Regions from separate parts of the Paracoccus versutus genome, predicted to be linked through region 2. Evidence: riboswitches for the same ligand, from Rfam matches in the RefSeq annotation. Region 2 holds a riboswitch; each other region holds the start of a gene.

Region 1 (3,265 bases), on a different replicon from region 2:
TCTGCGCCGCGACCGCGCCGCCCTGGTCGCAAAGCGCCGCCAGCCGATGCAGCAGCGGCAGCGGCAGGGTGGAAAACCGCTCCAGCGTTGGGTCGGGACGCCCGTCCGCCGGCAGGAAGGCCAGGGCGATCCCGCGGCGGCGGGCCAGATCCTGAAGGCTGGCGACGCCGTAATGCCAATAGGGCTCGCCGCCGATCAGCCGGACCAGCACGGCGCGGGCGCCGGAAAGCGTTGCCTCGCAATACTGATCGACCGAGACCGGGTGCCGCAGCGCCGAGAGGTTGCACAGCCGCAGCGAAGGCAGCCGCCCGGCAGCGCGATGCCAGCCCGCCGCGAAAGCGCCGAGGTCGCTGTCGGAATAGGACAGCACGACCAGGTCGGCGGGGCCTTGGCCGGGGTCGGTCGGAACCTCGGTCTCTTCCAGCCCACGGCTTTCGCGGAAGACGACATGCATCGTCAGGCAGCCAGGACCGCCCGGATCGCGGCCTCGTCGATGTCGTCATGCTCGGCGATCACCACCAGGCGCGAGGCGCGGGGGGCGTCGCCCCAGGGCCGGTCGTATTGGTGCCGCACCCGCTCGCCCACCGCCTGCACCAGCAGGCGCATGGGCTTGCCGGCGACGGCGACATGGCCCTTGACCCGCAGGATGTTCTGTTCGCGGGCCAGCCGCTCGATGCGGGCGGCAAGCTCGCCGGGGTCGGCGATCTCGGCCAGCTCGATCACCACCGAGTCGAAATCGTCGTGTTCGTGGTCGTCGGCGCCGTCGTGGTGGCTGGGGCGGGCGGCGAGGTCGTCCTCGGCCGCGGCACCCAGGCCCAGGATCACGCGCGGGTCGATCACCCCGTCGGTCAGCGGCAGGATCGGCAGCTTGCGCGGCGCCTCGGCCTCGATCACGGCGCGGGCGGCGGCCAGCCCCTGCTCGCCGGCCAGGTCGGCCTTGGACAGCAGCACGATGTCGGCGCAGGCGATCTGGTCCTCGAACACCTCGGAGAGGGGCGTCTCGTGGTCGAGGCTGTCGTCGGCGGCGCGCTGCGCCTCGACCGCGGCCTCGTCGGGGGCGAAGCGGCCGGCCGCCACCGCCTCGGCATCGGCGAGCGCGATCACCCCGTCCACGGTGATGCGCGAGCGGATCGCCGGCCAGTCGAAGGCTTTCAGCAAGGGCTTGGGCAGGGCTAGGCCCGAGGTCTCGATCAGGATGTGGTCGGGCTTGACCGGCATCGCCATCAGCCGTTCCAGCGTCGGAATGAAGTCGTCGGCGACGGTGCAGCAGATGCAGCCGTTCGACAGCTCCATGATGTTCTCGGCCGGGCAATTCTCGTCGGCGCAGGACTTCAGGATCTCGCCGTCGACGCCCATGGTGCCGAATTCGTTGACCAGCACCGCCAGCCGCTTGCCCTGCGGCTGCGACATCAGGTGGCGGATCAGCGTGGTCTTGCCGGCGCCCAGAAAGCCGGTGATGACGGTGACGGGGGTCTTGGTCAGGTCGCTCATCTTCTATCCAATCGGGGGAATGCGCGCGAGGCTGCGCTTGCGGAAAATCGTGACGCGCTCGCGCCAGGGCACGATGCCGTCGGGGGCCTGGGCATAGGCGGCGGCGCCCAGCAGGATCTCGGTCGCGTCCTCGGCCGACATGCGGCCGTAGACATAGGTCCAGCGGCCCGGCGCCGACAGCGCGATGGCGGCGCCGTTGGCGCAGGCGGACAGGCATTCGACGGGGACGATGCGCACGCCGTCGGGGGCGCCTTCGGCCGCCAGCGCGTCATGCAGCCGCGCGCCGGGCACGGGCTCGCCCTCGGGGACGGGCTGGCCGGCGCGGCAGGTGATGCAGACATGCAGCGTGACGGTCATGCGCCCTTCATCCCTCAAGGCGGCACGAGGCAGGGGACCAGCGCCCAAGCCCCAGCGGGAACACCCCGTCCGCCGGTCAATCCTTCGCGCGCTGGCAGGTCTCCCGGCTTGCGGATTCGGGCCTGGGCCCACGGCCGCCCCGCCTTCCCGGCGTCTCGCCAGTGGCCTCGGGGCGACCTTTCCGGTCACGGTCGCGGGGGCGGCTGCTTCCAGGCGGTTGCCTGTCGCATTCCCTCTTCGCCTGTCGTAGGACAGGAACCAGCGCCTCTCGTCTGTGCGCGCCCGGTCCCGACTTGTCAAGCGAAGGAGTGCCCGATGCAGACCGACGACAATACCCGCCACGCCGAGAAGATGGCCCGGATCAAGGCCGCCCGCGACCGGATGATGGCCGAGAAGCAGGGCGAGAAGGGCCTGGTCATCGTCCATACCGGCAAGGGCAAGGGCAAGTCGTCCTCGGGCTTCGGCATGATCCTGCGCTGCATCGCCCATGGCATGCCCTGCGCGGTGGTGCAGTTCATCAAGGGCGCCTGGGACACCGGCGAGCGGCGGTTGCTGACCACGCATTTCGGCGACCTGTGCCAGTTCCACGCCATGGGCGAGGGCTTCACCTGGGAAACCCAGGACCGCGAGCGCGACATCGCCGCCGCCCGCGCCGGCTGGGAAAAGGCCAAGGAACTGATCCGCGATCCGCAGATCCGCATGGTCCTGCTGGACGAGATCAACATCGCGCTGCGCTATGACTACCTGGACCTGGACGAGGTGCTGGATTTCCTGCGCAGCGAAAAACCGCCGATGACGCATGTGGTCCTGACCGGGCGCAACGCCAAGCCGGAACTGATCGAGCTTGCCGATCTTGTGTCCGAGATGGAGCAGGTCAAGCATCCCTTCCGCGATGGCATCAAGGCGCAACCGGGGGTGGAGTTCTAGCCTGTTTCCTGTCATCTGCCGCTTGTGCAGGATCAGTGAATTCGAAAGGATGTTCGGACATGTTTGCGAGACAAGGCCTTGTGGCGCTGCTGGCGATCTGCCCCGTCTCGGCGGCCTGGGCCGTGCCTGCCACCGAAGAGGGGGCCGCGCGGCTGCGCGGCGTTTTCCAGACCTATTTCGGCGGCGCCGAGGGCGTGGTCGCCGTCACCCCCCAGGGCGAAAGCTATGAGCTGCGGATCGACCCGGCGCCGCTTCTGGCGCAGGTTCCGGCCGAGCAGGCCCAGGTCAGCGTCTCGGCCCTGACCTATCGGCTGACCGACAATGGCGACGGCAGCTGGGGCGTCAGCGAGGACCAGGTGCTGAGCTGGTCGGTGGTGGTGCCGCGCCTGTTCGAGCAGAAGGGCACGACCAGGGTCGAATCCACCGGCATCTGGGACGAGGGGCTGATGAGTTTCCGCGAACAGACGGCGGTGATGACGGATTACGTCAT
Region 2 (3,265 bases):
GTGAACGTCATGCTGTCGCCGCTGTTCCTGCTGGTGCGGCTGGCCGCGCCGCTTCTGCGCCGGATCGGGCTGCGGCGCGCCGGCGACTGGCTGTCGCGCCGGCAGATCTTCCTGAAATCCGACGTGGCGCAAAGGATCGAGGCCGATCTGGCCCATTTCATCGACGACCTGGCCGAAAAGGGGCTGGCGCCCCAGGCCGCGCCGCAAAGCGTCGCCCGCGCCGTCTCGGACTATGCCGAGACCCGCAATGCGGTCTCCGAGATCACCACCTCGGTCCTGGTGCTGGGCTCGGGGCTCTTGCTGTTCCACCGCGCCACGCCGGGGGTGATCTCGCTGGCCGGGCCGGTCGCGCATCTGCGGGCGCAGGCACAGGCGGTCGAGGATTTCGCGCTGGGAAGCTGGGCCGGCCGCATGTGGTATGGCGCCTTCCCGCGAGAGCTTTCCAGCGTGGATCTGCTGCTGACCGGGGTGGTGCTGGCCATGCTCGCCTCGGTCCTGACGACCTTTGCCGGGCTGGTCGCCGATCCGGTCCAGCTTTGGACCGGCATCCACAAGCGCCGGGTGCTGCGGCTGCTGCGCCGGCTCGACCGGGCCGAGGACGGGCCGGGGCTGGGGCGCGAACATGTGCTGGCCCGACTGGGCGACCTGTCGGATGCGGCGCTGAGCCTGTGGCGCAGCTTCAAGGGCTAGGCCAAAGCACGGTTTCGTCGATCCCGGCCAGGTCGCAGCGTCCGGTCAGGGCCATGGCGACCTCCAGCTCGGCGCGCAGGATGGTCAGCATATGCGCGACTCCCGCCGCGCCGCCCACGGCCAGGGCGTGGATCTGCGGCCGCCCGACCAGCACCGCCGATGCCCCCAGCGCCAGGGCCTTCAGCGCATCGGTGCCGCGACGGATGCCGCCGTCGCACAGCACCGGAATGCGCCCGGCGACCTGGCGGGCGACGACCGCCAGAGCCTCGGCCGTCGCCGGCAGCGTGTCCAGCGCCCGCCCGCCGTGGTTCGAGACGATCACCCCGTCCACCCCAGCCGCGACCGCACGCTCGGCATCATGCGCCGACATGATGCCCTTGAGCAGCAGCGGCAACCGGGTCTGCGACTTCCGCCGCGCTCTTTGATCTGGCGCGCGGTCACGACGGTGACGGTCCGTGGCGTGTCGAGCAGCGGCGCGGTGATCTTGTCCGAGGCGCTTTCGGTGGTCTTGTAGCGGGTCTCGGCCTCGCTGCCCTGCTGGCGGCGGATGACCGCCGTGTCCAGCGTCACGGTGTCCTGCGCCTGGGCGGGGCCGCCGACCCCCGCGGAAATGGCAAGGACCGGAAGCAGGCCCAGGGTCGGCAGCAATTGCGCGGCAGACCCCGAGGCTGGCGGTTTGGGATGGGTTTTGTTCATGGGTTATCCCGGCACAAAGATGCATCCCCTTCCACCGGCAGGCAGAGACGACATGAAGTGTTGACTTATCAATGGCTTGCGCTCTGGCGCGCCGGAACGGGAACGGGAACGGGAACGGGAACGGGAACGGGAACGGGAACGGGAACGGAGCCCCGGTTCACGCGCGCGCGATCCACGCAAGAGGGCGAATTGTCGCGCTTTGTCAAACGACGCGACGTCATTCCATGCCATGTCCCCGCGCCTGTTGCCATAATCCAACAGCCGCGCAGGTGCGGCGGCCCGTGGCCGCAGCCTGCCCACCACCATGGCCCGGCGGCAAATCGAGCCCTTGGCGCGATCCGGGAACCCACCAGATATTCCGGGCACAGCCCGGCCATCCACTAAATATGGATTGACCCGGCCCGTGACCCGTGGCTAACTGCCGGGGTCATGGTTGCCCTGGGGCCGACTCGGGGATGAAAAGGGAAGCCGGTGAAAAGCCGGCACTGCCCCCGCAGCTGTAAGCGGCGAGCGACGCTGGAATGCCACTGGGGCCAAGGCTCCGGGAAGGCCGGCTAAGCCGAGACCCGCAAGTCAGAAGACCTGCCATGGCGCGAAAGGACGAAACCGTGCGGCGGGCGCGGGGCTGGAACAGGGTCCGGTGGCACGCCCATCGGCCCGGCCCCCTCTTGCCGACAGAACAGAAGGAGCCGAGCCATGTCCATCACCGTTTACTCCAAGCCCGCCTGCGTGCAATGCACCGCCACCACGCGGGCGCTCGACGCGCGCGGCCTGGCCTATCAGCTGATCGACCTGACCGAGGACGACGCGGCGATGGAACTGGTCGTCTCGCTGGGCTATCGCCAGGCCCCGGTGGTCGTCGCCGGCGATGCGCATTGGGCGGGCTTCCGGCCCGACATGATCGGCCGGCTGTCCTGACCGGCGCCATGGGCGGGCTGGTCTATTATTCCTCGGCCTCGGGGAACACCGCGCGCTTCGTGGCGCGGCTGGGGCTGGCGGCCGGGCGCATCCCGGTCTCGCCGTGCGATCCGCTGCCCGAGGCGGCAACGCCCTATGTGCTGATCTGCCCGACCTATGCCGACGGGACCGGCCGGGGCGCGGTGCCCAAGCAGGTGATCCGCTTCCTGAACGATCCCGCCCGCCGCGCCGGCCTGCGCGGCGTCATCGCCGCCGGCAACCGCAATTTCGGGGCGACCTATGCCTTGGCCGGCCGGGTGATTTCTGACAAGTGCAACGTCCCCGTGCTGTATCGATTCGAGCTGGCGGGGACTGATCTGGATATTTCCCGCGTCCGTGCGGGGCTTGAGAAATTCTGGGGGACGGAATGCTTGACGATGGCGTAAAGGCCGAGCTGGACTATCACGCGCTGAACGCGATGCTGAACCTTTACGACGGCGAGGGCCGCATCCGCTTCGACGCGGATCGCAAGGCCGCGCGGCAGTATTTCCTGCAGCATGTCAACCAGAACACCGTCTTCTTCCACTCGCTGGACGAGAAGCTGGGCTACCTGGTGGACGAAGGCTATTACGAGGCCGAAGTCCTGGACCAGTATCCGCGCGCCTTCCTGCACCGGATCTGGGACGCGGCCTATGCGCGCAAGTTCCGCTTTCCGACCTTCCTGGGCGCCTTCAAGTATTATACCAGCTACACGCTGAAGACCCGCGACGGGCGGCGCTATCTGGAACGCTACGAGGACCGGGTGGTCATGGTCGCGCTGGCCTTGGCGCGCGGCGACGAGGATCTCGCCATGCGCTTCATGGAGGAAATCCTGTCGGGCCGGTTCCAGCCCGCGACGCCGACCTTCCTGAACGCCGGCAAGAAATCGCGCGGCGAACTGATCTCGTGCTTCCTGCTGCGGCTGGAGGACAACATGGAAAGC
Region 3 (3,265 bases), on a different replicon from region 2:
GCATCGTATTCCTGCCGCTGCCGGCCCTGGTAGCGGGCGGCGGCCCGGGCATTGCAGCGCAGGAAATCGGCGCGGATCGCGGCGCGCAGATCGGGGCTTTCGACCCGGATCACCCGCCAGGGCCGGGCATTGCCGACCGAGGGCGCCAGTTCCATCGCCGCGCGCAATTCCTCCAGCAGCGGCTCGGGGATCGGGTCGTCGCGGAAATGCCGCACGTCGCGGCGCCAGCGCAGGATGCGGTCCAGCGCGGCCTGGTCCTCGGGGCCGAACCGCATCATCAGGGCGTGGCGCAAATGGCGCTGTCGGGCAGGCCCTCGGCCCCGGCGCGGATGCCGACCGGGCGGTCGGGCACGGTCAGTTCCACGGCGAGCGGCCGGCCCGCCACGGTCAGCGGGCGGTGGTCGTTCGAGTTCAGCTCGACCCGCAGCCGGTCGCCGGCGGCGAGCATGTCGAGGTGATGGGCCGGGCCGTAGAGCCGGGCGATCTTGGCGCCGTTCAGGTAAAGATGCGCATGGCCCTCGCCGCGGCGATCGGCCAGCCCGGCATGTTCGGGGGCGAAGCAGAAGCCCTCGGCCTCGACGAACAGGTTCCAGCCGGCGGTGCTGTCGGGCTCCAGCCGGGCCGAGGCGGTGGCGCTGCCCGCGGGCAGGTCGATGGGCGCGCCGTGGTCATGCGCCGCGGCCTGGGTGCCGTGGCCATGCGCGCCGTGGTCGTGGCCGTCCAGCGTGATGCCGTTGGCGGCGGCGATGACGAAGCCCATGCCGCCGCCGAAGATCAGGCCGATCAGCAGCATCGGGATCGAACGATCCATGTCTTTTCCCCGCTTTCATGAAAGGGCCGGGCGCGACAGGCACGCCCGGCCGAAACGGTTGCGGCCCGGATCAGGCGGCTTGCGGCACCGGCGCGCGCTGGCTTTCGCGCTGCCAGAACCAGCCGGCCAGCAGGCCGAGCAGCGCCCAGGCCATGGCGCCGGCACCCAGGGCGCGCCCGGCGAATTCCGCCGAAAGCTCGGGCGGGACCGGGCCGGCATAGCTGTCGGGCTGCGGCGCGCCGATCACATGCGGCGCCAGGATCAGCACGATGGCCACGCCCCAGGCCGCCCAGCCCTTGCCAAAGGCGACCAGCCACAGCGCCAGCCCGGTGGCGGCGGCGGTGCCCAGCCACCAGATCGCGCGCAGCTGCACATCGGCGGCGGCGACGCCCGGCACTTCCGGCGCCAGGCCGAAGGCGGGGGCAAGCTGCATGGTCAGGTAGCCGGCCAGGCCCCAAAGCAGCCCCTGCCGCGCCGTGACCGCGTTGCCCTGCGCCTCGGACAGCGCCATCAGCGCCACCAGCATCAGCCCGTAGCCGGCATAGACCATCATGGTGAACAGGACCGAAAGCATGTTGCGGGTCCATTCGAAGGGCCCCAAGTCCTGGTGTGCGCTGACGGCCTCGGCACCGAAATGGGCCAGTTGGCCGGATTCATACAGTTCGGCATGCAGCAGCACGGGCTGCACGAACCAAAGCTGCAACAGGGCGGCAATCAGCCCCGTTGCAGCGCCAGCGATCAACCCGCTGGTCAGAATGCGCGAGAACATGTCAGTGGCAGGGGAAGCCGGTCGCGTGACGCACGTCATGGGCGGCGTCATGCAGGGTCTCGGCCTGCACCAGCCCGGACATGAAGATCAGCCCGAAGCCGATCGCGAAGGCGGCGATGGCGGGAAACAGGACCGAGGCACGGCTGGCGCCGGCGGCGGTCATGGGTTTTGCGGTCATCTGCGACCCTTTCCTTTGGTCGTCCAACCCGACGACATTGCGGTTCCATGCATCGGCAGGTCTCCTGGCTTGCGGGTCACGGCAGACGCCCGCCTTCCCGGCCGGATGGCCAGTGGCGCGATGGACGTCCGCTCTCCGCCTACAGTCGCGGGGGCGGCTGCGGATTTGGCCCCCGAGACGCCGAGGACCGCACCGCATTCCCTTTTGGCCCCGGAAAGGGGCACCGATACACGCGCATGTTACCTGCGATGCCGCGGCGGCGGCAAGCGGAATCGGGCGGCCGCTGCGGGCGGGGTCGAAGGCCGGGCGACGGGCCGGCGGGCGGCGCCGTCGCATGGGTATTTGGACAACGGAGAAGATGCCGGGGAATCGCGCGGGGGGCGGGCGGAAGGGGCTTGTCCGAATCAGGGTGCCGGCGGCCAGTCCAGGTCGACCCAGACCAGCCGGTGCGCGGAAGCGGCCAGCGCGGCCTTGGCCAGCGGTCCCTCGGCCGGCCAGAACACGCCCGAGTCCAGCACCTTGAGCGGCCTTGCCGGCAGGACGTAATCGACGCGCAGGTTGCCCGGCGGCTTGTCGTCCGGCCAGTCGCCGGTATCCAGCGCCGGATCGCCCCGGTGGCCGTCGTTCACCCCGCCCTTGGCCGCCGCGCCGCCCGCGCTGCGGGGCAGGGGGTCGGTGACATGGGCCATGATCCGGGCCAGCGCCTCGGGCCGGCCTTCGCTGTCCAGGGGGTCGAGGTTCAGGTTCCCGGCCAGAACGAAGGGGCCGTCGGGCAGGTGATGCAGCCAGAACGCCAGCTCGTCATGGTTGCGTCGCCCGTTCAGATCCTCGGGCCCGTCGAAGACCGGCGGCGTCGCGGACATGGCCAAGAGGTGCAGCGGCCGGCCCGCGACCGTGACCACCGCATCCCAATGCGCGGTCGAGGACAGGCGGCGGATGGCCGCCACCTCCTCGGGCAGCGGCGGCATCAGGTTGTCGGGCAGGTCGCGCCACAGGAAATCCGCGTAATCCTTGACCGGACCGATGGGATGGCGCGACAGGATCGCCATGCCCCCCTGTCCCGAGAAGGTGCCGAAGCCCTGCGCATCGTCGGCCGTGCCCAGCCGCCCGTCGGCGTTCAGGTCGAGCCCGGTCGCCATGCCGGAATTCGGCCGGGCGGCGAAGCGGTGCGGATAGTCCAGCCCGGCCTGCGCCAGCCTGGCGGCAAAGGCGTCCAGCGCGCTGTTCTCGTAATCCCAGTCGAAATGCGTCAGCAGCAGGATGTCGGGCCGGGTTTCCGCCAACACCTGCACCACGGCGTCGATCTGCGCATCCTTGCGGCCGAGGTCGCGCAACAAAAGCCCCGGCCCGTCGCGCGACAGGTCGGGGCTGAAGGTCGCGATCCGCAGCGGATCGGCCTGGGCGGCCAGGCCAAGGGCGGCCAGCAGGGCCGCCCCGGCCAGTGAGCTTACACCCAAGGCCGGCTCTGGGCCATCTGCGCCTCGTAGGCGTCGATGGCGGGGGCCTT

Evidence for each region. Region 2 has a riboswitch for cobalamin ahead of nrdH (glutaredoxin-like protein NrdH). Riboswitches for the same ligand answer to the same signal wherever they lie in the genome.
Region 1: another riboswitch for cobalamin. It lies ahead of E3U25_RS21595 (DUF1636 family protein); the one in region 2 lies ahead of nrdH (glutaredoxin-like protein NrdH).
Region 3: another riboswitch for cobalamin. It lies ahead of E3U25_RS21625 (CbtB domain-containing protein); the one in region 2 lies ahead of nrdH (glutaredoxin-like protein NrdH).

What each region holds. Positions count from the first base shown of each region.
Region 1 is NZ_CP038197.1:2,085,549-2,088,813, forward strand. It holds gene cobN (cobaltochelatase subunit CobN) at 1-454, opposite strand, end outside; gene cobW (cobalamin biosynthesis protein CobW) at 457-1,491, opposite strand; gene E3U25_RS21595 (DUF1636 family protein) at 1,495-1,848, opposite strand; cobalamin riboswitch at 1,925-2,126, opposite strand; gene cobO (cob(I)yrinic acid a,c-diamide adenosyltransferase) at 2,164-2,775, shown strand; gene E3U25_RS21605 (hypothetical protein) at 2,835-3,265, shown strand, end outside.
Region 2 is NZ_CP038196.1:1,612,143-1,615,407, forward strand. It holds gene E3U25_RS08045 (DUF6635 family protein) at 1-690, shown strand, start outside; partial or broken gene E3U25_RS25025 (alpha-hydroxy acid oxidase) at 680-1,129, opposite strand; cobalamin riboswitch at 1,800-1,990, shown strand; gene nrdH (glutaredoxin-like protein NrdH) at 2,083-2,304, shown strand; gene nrdI (class Ib ribonucleoside-diphosphate reductase assembly flavoprotein NrdI) at 2,313-2,729, shown strand; gene nrdE (class 1b ribonucleoside-diphosphate reductase subunit alpha) at 2,711-3,265, shown strand, end outside.
Region 3 is NZ_CP038197.1:2,090,268-2,093,532, forward strand. It holds gene bluB (5,6-dimethylbenzimidazole synthase) at 1-275, opposite strand, end outside; gene E3U25_RS21615 (hypothetical protein) at 278-811, opposite strand; gene E3U25_RS21620 (CbtA family protein) at 882-1,580, opposite strand; gene E3U25_RS21625 (CbtB domain-containing protein) at 1,582-1,758, opposite strand; cobalamin riboswitch at 1,796-2,001, opposite strand; gene E3U25_RS21630 (endonuclease/exonuclease/phosphatase family protein) at 2,163-3,215, opposite strand; gene leuD (3-isopropylmalate dehydratase small subunit) at 3,206-3,265, opposite strand, start outside.